Regions from separate parts of the Pseudomonas tritici genome, predicted to be linked through region 2. Evidence: predicted binding sites of a transcription regulator. Region 2 holds the regulator's gene; the other holds the start of a gene.
What was found. Region 2 encodes FliA, which starts transcription of late flagellar genes. Its sites were predicted from a motif close to CTAAAGTTTNNNNNNNNNNNGCCGNTAA; they were not measured.
Positions count from the first base shown of each region.

Region 1: a site for FliA is predicted at 1,189-1,216, ahead of HU722_RS01620 (methyl-accepting chemotaxis protein). Genes of this name have one in related genera too.

Region 1 is NZ_CP077084.1:372,051-375,464, reverse strand. It holds gene HU722_RS01620 (methyl-accepting chemotaxis protein) at 1-1,075, opposite strand, end outside; rRNA gene rrf (5S ribosomal RNA) at 1,471-1,586, opposite strand; rRNA gene rrf (5S ribosomal RNA) at 1,696-1,811, opposite strand; rRNA gene HU722_RS01605 (23S ribosomal RNA) at 1,968-3,414, opposite strand, start outside.
Region 2 is NZ_CP077084.1:4,587,193-4,590,606, forward strand. It holds gene HU722_RS20750 (protein phosphatase CheZ) at 1-747, opposite strand, end outside; gene HU722_RS20755 (chemotaxis response regulator CheY) at 766-1,140, opposite strand; gene fliA (RNA polymerase sigma factor FliA) at 1,310-2,050, opposite strand; gene fleN (flagellar synthesis regulator FleN) at 2,047-2,880, opposite strand; gene flhF (flagellar biosynthesis GTPase FlhF) at 2,987-3,414, opposite strand, start outside.

The sequences.
Region 1 (3,414 bases), 2.0 Mb from region 2:
GCACCTGGCGCGTTGCCGAAGACACTTCCGAAATCGATGCGTGGATGCGTTCTACGAATTGATTGAACGCGCTGCCGACTTCGCCGAACTCGTCCTTGCTGGTGACAGCCAGGCGACGGGTCAGGTCACCTTCGCCCTGCGCAATGTCCTGCATCGCCACCCCCATGGTGGTCAGAGGCCGCAGCAGCACTTGGATGAGCACACTCAGGAGCACGGCAATCGCAACCACGGCGATCAACATGGCAATCAGCGCGGAAGTACGGAACTTACCCAATGCTGCGTAGGCTTTGTCTTTATCAATCGACAGACCGATATACCAATCTGCGCCGGGCAAGCCGCTGATCGGGGTAAATGACAGGATGCGGTCCTGGCCGTTGAGAACGACCTCCTGACTGACCTTCTCGATGCGTAACTGAGTGCCGGGGTAGATGTCTTTGAGGTTTTTCATCACCTGCCCTTGATCAGGACTGACGATGACTTGGCCGTCGCCGCTGACTAGGAACGCATGGCCGATGCCGCCGAAGTCTACCGAGTTGATGATTTTCACCAAGGTCTGCAGGCTCAGGTCACCGCCGACTACGCCGAGCAATTCACCGTTCTTTTTCACCGGCATCGCGATGGTCACGATCTGCCCACCCACTGCGGCCATATACGGTGGTGTAAGCATGGGCTTGTCCGCAGCCACTGCCTGTTTGTACCAAGGGCGCTGACGGGGGTCGTAGCCGTCGGGCATTTTCGCGTCCGGACGTTGCGTAAACACGCCGTTGGTTTGGCCAACATAGGTGAACTGGAAGTTTGAGGTGAACGCCGGTTGATCGACCAGACCAGGGAGGTCGGCAGCACCGCCTTGATGGGCGACGTTTTGCGTGAGGCTTTCGAGCACCAGTATTCGTCCGCTAAGCCAGTTCTGCACACTGCTGGCGGTGAGCTCACCTGATTGCTCGATGGACGACTCTAGGTTCTGCTTGATGGTACTGCGCTGCAGGTAGTCGTTGTAGAGGGTAAATAACGCGAAGGCCAGAACCACAACGCCTGACGCGGCCAACAGAATTTTATGACTGAACTTGAGATTCATTTCATCGACTTCTTTTGCCAAAGGGGGGTTAGCGTGCCGAGTGGAACATTCCATGTAACGTTATAGGCGGACTCTTGGGCCGCTCTATTTCGGTGCACGCATGGCTCGTCAGGCTTTCGGCCAAGCCGAGGCAAAACTTAGGAAAATGTAAGACGGATCGCCATTTTTCGTAGGAAACCGACCGGTGGTTGTCGTACGAGGATTGGATAACGAACGCTTTGAGCGCTTAGGCACCTTGGTCTAGGTCCTGCGATAGAAAATGAAACCAACCAATAATGCAGCGAGTTACGGGCTGGATGCCCGGGTGATCAATCAGGTCTGTCAGCAATACAAAATTGCTGATCTAAACGACAAAACCCCTGTCTGCGTTAACAGACAGGGGTTTCGGAATTCAATCTTGACGATGACCTACTCTCACATGGGGAAACCCCACACTACCATCGGCGATGCATCGTTTCACTGCTGAGTTCGGGATGGGATCAGGTGGTTCCAATGCTCTATGGTCGTCAAGAAATTCTGTGTACCAGACCGTTGTGTTAGCAACGTACCAGTGAAATTCATGGACTTCTACATAAACAAAACCCCTGTTCGCGTTAGCAAACAGGGGTTTTGGAATTTAATCTTGACGATGACCTACTCTCACATGGGGAAACCCCACACTACCATCGGCGATGCATCGTTTCACTACTGAGTTCGGGATGGGATCAGGTGGTTCCAATGCTCTATGGTCGTCAAGAAATTCGGGTACTGAGTCGTGACCAGATGGCCTCGCTTCAGCAAATTGGGTATGTGACAGCTTTCGGTGTTTTCGTGAGATCGAACTTTCGGTTCTATCGTCTTCACACACCGCAATCTGATGCTCTTTCGAGTAGTCAAATTGCTTGGGTGTTATATGGTCAAGCCTCACGGGCAATTAGTATTGGTTAGCTCAACGCCTCACAGCGCTTACACACCCAACCTATCAACGTCGTAGTCTTCGACGGCCCTTCAGGGGACTCAAGGTCCCAGTGAGATCTCATCTTGAGGCTAGTTTCCCGCTTAGATGCTTTCAGCGGTTATCTATTCCGAACATAGCTACCCGGCAATGCCACTGGCGTGACAACCGGAACACCAGAGGTTCGTCCACTCCGGTCCTCTCGTACTAGGAGCAGCCCCTCTCAAATCTCAAACGTCCACGGCAGATAGGGACCGAACTGTCTCACGACGTTCTAAACCCAGCTCGCGTACCACTTTAAATGGCGAACAGCCATACCCTTGGGACCGGCTTCAGCCCCAGGATGTGATGAGCCGACATCGAGGTGCCAAACACCGCCGTCGATATGAACTCTTGGGCGGTATCAGCCTGTTATCCCCGGAGTACCTTTTATCCGTTGAGCGATGGCCCTTCCATACAGAACCACCGGATCACTAAGACCTACTTTCGTACCTGCTCGACGTGTCTGTCTCGCAGTCAAGCGCGCTTTTGCCTTTATACTCTACGACCGATTTCCGACCGGTCTGAGCGCACCTTCGTACTCCTCCGTTACTCTTTAGGAGGAGACCGCCCCAGTCAAACTACCCACCATACACTGTCCTCGATCCGGATAACGGACCTGAGTTAGAACCTCAAAGTTGCCAGGGTGGTATTTCAAGGTTGGCTCCACGCAGACTGGCGTCCACGCTTCAAAGCCTCCCACCTATCCTACACAAGCAAATTCAAAGTCCAGTGCAAAGCTATAGTAAAGGTTCACGGGGTCTTTCCGTCTAGCCGCGGATACACTGCATCTTCACAGCGATTTCAATTTCACTGAGTCTCGGGTGGAGACAGCGCCGCCATCGTTACGCCATTCGTGCAGGTCGGAACTTACCCGACAAGGAATTTCGCTACCTTAGGACCGTTATAGTTACGGCCGCCGTTTACCGGGGCTTCGATCAAGAGCTTCGCGTTAGCTAACCCCATCAATTAACCTTCCGGCACCGGGCAGGCGTCACACCCTATACGTCCACTTTCGTGTTTGCAGAGTGCTGTGTTTTTAATAAACAGTCGCAGCGGCCTGGTATCTTCGACCGGCATGAGCTTACGGAGCAAGTCCTTCACCCTCACCGGCGCACCTTCTCCCGAAGTTACGGTGCCATTTTGCCTAGTTCCTTCACCCGAGTTCTCTCAAGCGCCTTGGTATTCTCTACCCAACCACCTGTGTCGGTTTGGGGTACGGTTCCTGGTTACCTGAAGCTTAGAAGCTTTTCTTGGAAGCATGGCATCAACCACTTCGCTAACTAAAAGTTAGCTCGTCATCAGCTCTCGGCCTTAAGATCCCGGATTTACCTAAGATCTCAGCCTACCACCTTAAACTTGGACA
Region 2 (3,414 bases):
ACCCGATACAACGTCTTCACGTTTATCGGCATGAATCTGCGGACCTTCACCCTTGGCGAGATGTTTTTGTGGATCTTTTTCCGAGAGGATCGCTTCGCGGTCATGTTCGATACCGGCAAAACGGTCTACCTGGCCTGCCATAAGCACTAATTTGAGCAAGTTGCTTTCCACTTCGGTGACCAACTGGGTCACACGCTTGATCACCTGGCCGGTGAGGTCCTGGTAATCCTGGGCGAGCAGAATGTCGTTGAGGTTGCTGGAAACCGTGCGGTTTTCCTGCTCGCTGCGTGACAAGAACCCTTCGACCCGACGCGCCAGCTCACGAAACTCTTCAGCCCCGACTTCGCGACGCATGAAGCGGCCCCAGTCAACGCTGAGGGCCTGGGCTTCGGTGGCCATGCCATTGACCAGGGGCGTGGCATTTTCCACCAGGTCCATGGTGCGGTTGGCCGCCGCCTCAGTCAGCCTGACCACGTAGGACAGGCGTTCGGTGGCATCGGTGATTTGCGAAATTTCTTCGGCCTGGGGCATATGCGGGTCAATCTGGAAATTGACGATCGCACTGTGCAGCTCGCGCGTGAGCTTGCCCACTTCCTGATACAGGCCGCGGTCACGGGTCTGGTTGAGCTCATGGATCAACTGCACCGCGTCGCCGAACTGGCCTTTTTCAAGGCTTTCGACCAACTGGTGAGCATGCTTTTTCAGGGTCGACTCAAAGTCTCCCTGTGACGTTTCTTTATGCTCCATAGCTCCCCCGCGATGGCATTAGCCGTGGATGCGTTCGAAGATTTTTTCGATCTTCTCTTTCAAGGCCAATGCAGTGAATGGCTTGACCACGTAACCGTTAACCCCGGCTTGGGCGGCTTCGATGATCTGCTCACGCTTGGCTTCGGCGGTCACCATCAGCACAGGAAGGCTGCGCAGCTTTTCGTCAGCACGCACGTGGCGCAGCAAGTCGATACCGGTCATGCCCGGCATGTTCCAGTCTGTTACCAGAAAGTCGATGCTGCCGCTGTTGAGGATCGGAATGGCTGTGATGCCGTCATCCGCCTCGACCGTGTTAGTGAACCCAAGGTCACGCAACAGGTTTTTTATGATCCGCCGCATCGTTGAGAAGTCATCAACGATGAGGATTTTCATGTTCTTGTCCAATTCGACCTCCAAGCAGTCTTAAACGCGCCCAGCACCTGGACGCGCCATTTCATTCAACAGGCATTACACAAAAAGGACTGCCGGGGCCACCACGGGTCGAACCCGCGAAGGTCAATCACCGTCGCGGTATCGTCTGCAGTGCCCCCCACACTGCCTGTCAGCGCGCTCGCCACTCTCCCAAACGCCCCCGCAAGCGGGCTGCGCACTGGCTATGCAACTGGCTGACCCGCGATTCACTGACCCCCAGGACCTCACCGATTTCCTTGAGGTTCAGCTCTTCGTCGTAGTACAGCGCCAACACCAGCCGCTCACGCTCCGGCAAATTGGCAATCGCTTCCGCCAGCGCCCCCTGGAAGCGTTCATCTTCCAAGTCGCGCGATGGCTCCATATGAGCGCTCGCGCCGTCTTCGTGCAGCCCTTCGTGTTCGCCGTCCTGCAACAGGTCGTCGAAACTGAACAAGCGGCTGCCCAAGGTATCGTTCAAAATCCCGTAATAATCGTCGAGACTCAATTGGAGTTCGGCCGCAACTTCGTGATCTTTAGCGTCGCGACCGGTTTTTGCTTCAATTGCGCGAATTGCGTCACTGACCATGCGCGTATTGCGGTGTACCGAACGCGGCGCCCAGTCGCCTTTACGCACTTCATCGAGCATCGCGCCACGGATACGGATACCCGCATACGTCTCGAAACTCGCCCCCTTGCTCGCGTCGTATTTGGTCGACACTTCGAGCAAACCGATCATGCCGGCCTGGATCAAGTCTTCGACCTGGACGCTGGCGGGCAGGCGTGCCAGCAAGTGATAGGCAATGCGCTTGACCAAGGGCGCGTAGCGCTCGATCAACTCGCCCTGGCTGTCACGGGCAGACTTCTTGTAAGCGTTGTAGCCGTTCGCTGTCATAGCACCGGTCCTGCGCTCGTCTGATGCACCAATCGCTCGACGAAAAACTCCAGATGCCCCCGAGGGTTGGCGGGCAACGGCCAGGTATCGACCTTCTGGGCAATAGCCTTGAACGCCAATGCGCATTTGGAACGAGGGAACGCTTCGTAGACTGCACGCTGCTTTTGCACAGCCTTGCGCACACACTCGTCGTAGGGAACTGCGCCAACGTATTGTAAGGCGACATCGAGGAAGCGGTCCGTGACCTTGGTCAACTTGGCGAACAGGTTGCGCCCTTCCTGCGGGCTCTGGGCCATGTTGGCCAGGACGCGGAAGCGGTTCATGCCGTAGTCGCGGTTAAGCAGTTTGATCAGGGCGTAGGCGTCGGTGATCGAGGTGGGTTCATCGCAGACCACCAGCAAGACTTCCTGCGCGGCGCGCACGAAGCTGACCACTGACTCGCCGATCCCGGCGGCGGTGTCGATCACCAGCACGTCGAGGTTGTCGCCGATATCACTGAACGCCTGGATCAGGCCGGCATGCTGCGCTGGGCTCAGGTGCACCATGCTCTGGGTGCCAGAGGCGGCCGGCACGATGCGGATGCCACCGGGGCCCTGCAGCAGCACATCGCGCAGCTCGCAGCGGCCCTCGATCACATCGGCAAGGGTGTGTTTGGGCGTCAGCCCCAGCAGAACGTCGACGTTCGCCAGCCCCAGGTCAGCATCCAGCAGCATGACGCGACGGCCAAGCTCTGCCAGGGCCAGGGACAAATTCACTGACACGTTAGTTTTTCCGACGCCACCTTTGCCGCCGGTCACCGCGATCACCTGTACGGGATGCATGCTGCCCATTTTATTTCTTTACCTTGTCTTGCTTAGACGCAGGCTACATGGCTTGGCCGCGTGAATCGCTTGCAGACCATCGATGTAGATACATTTCATTGTGTTCATCCTGACCTCAACCCACCCGTTTTGCGGGGCTGTGGTAAAGGTCGGCGAACATATCGGCCATCGCTTCCTCGCTAGGCTCTTCTTGCATTTGCACGCTGACTGCACGGCTGACCAACTGATGACGGCGCGGCAGATGCAGATCATCCGGAATCCGCGGCCCGTCGGTCAGGTAGGCGACCGGCAATTCATGACTGATGGCCAGGCTCAGCACTTCACCCAGGCTCGCGGTTTCATCGAGCTTGGTGAGGATGCAACCGGCCAGGCCACAACGCTTGTAACTATGATACGCAGCGGTAAGAACCTGTTTCTGGCTGGTGGTTGCAAGCACCAGGTAATTCTTCGACTTGATGCCACGCCCGGCGAGGCTTTCCAGCTGCATGCGCAAGGCCGGGTCGCTGGCTTGCAGGCCGGCGGTATCGATCAGCACCACGCGCT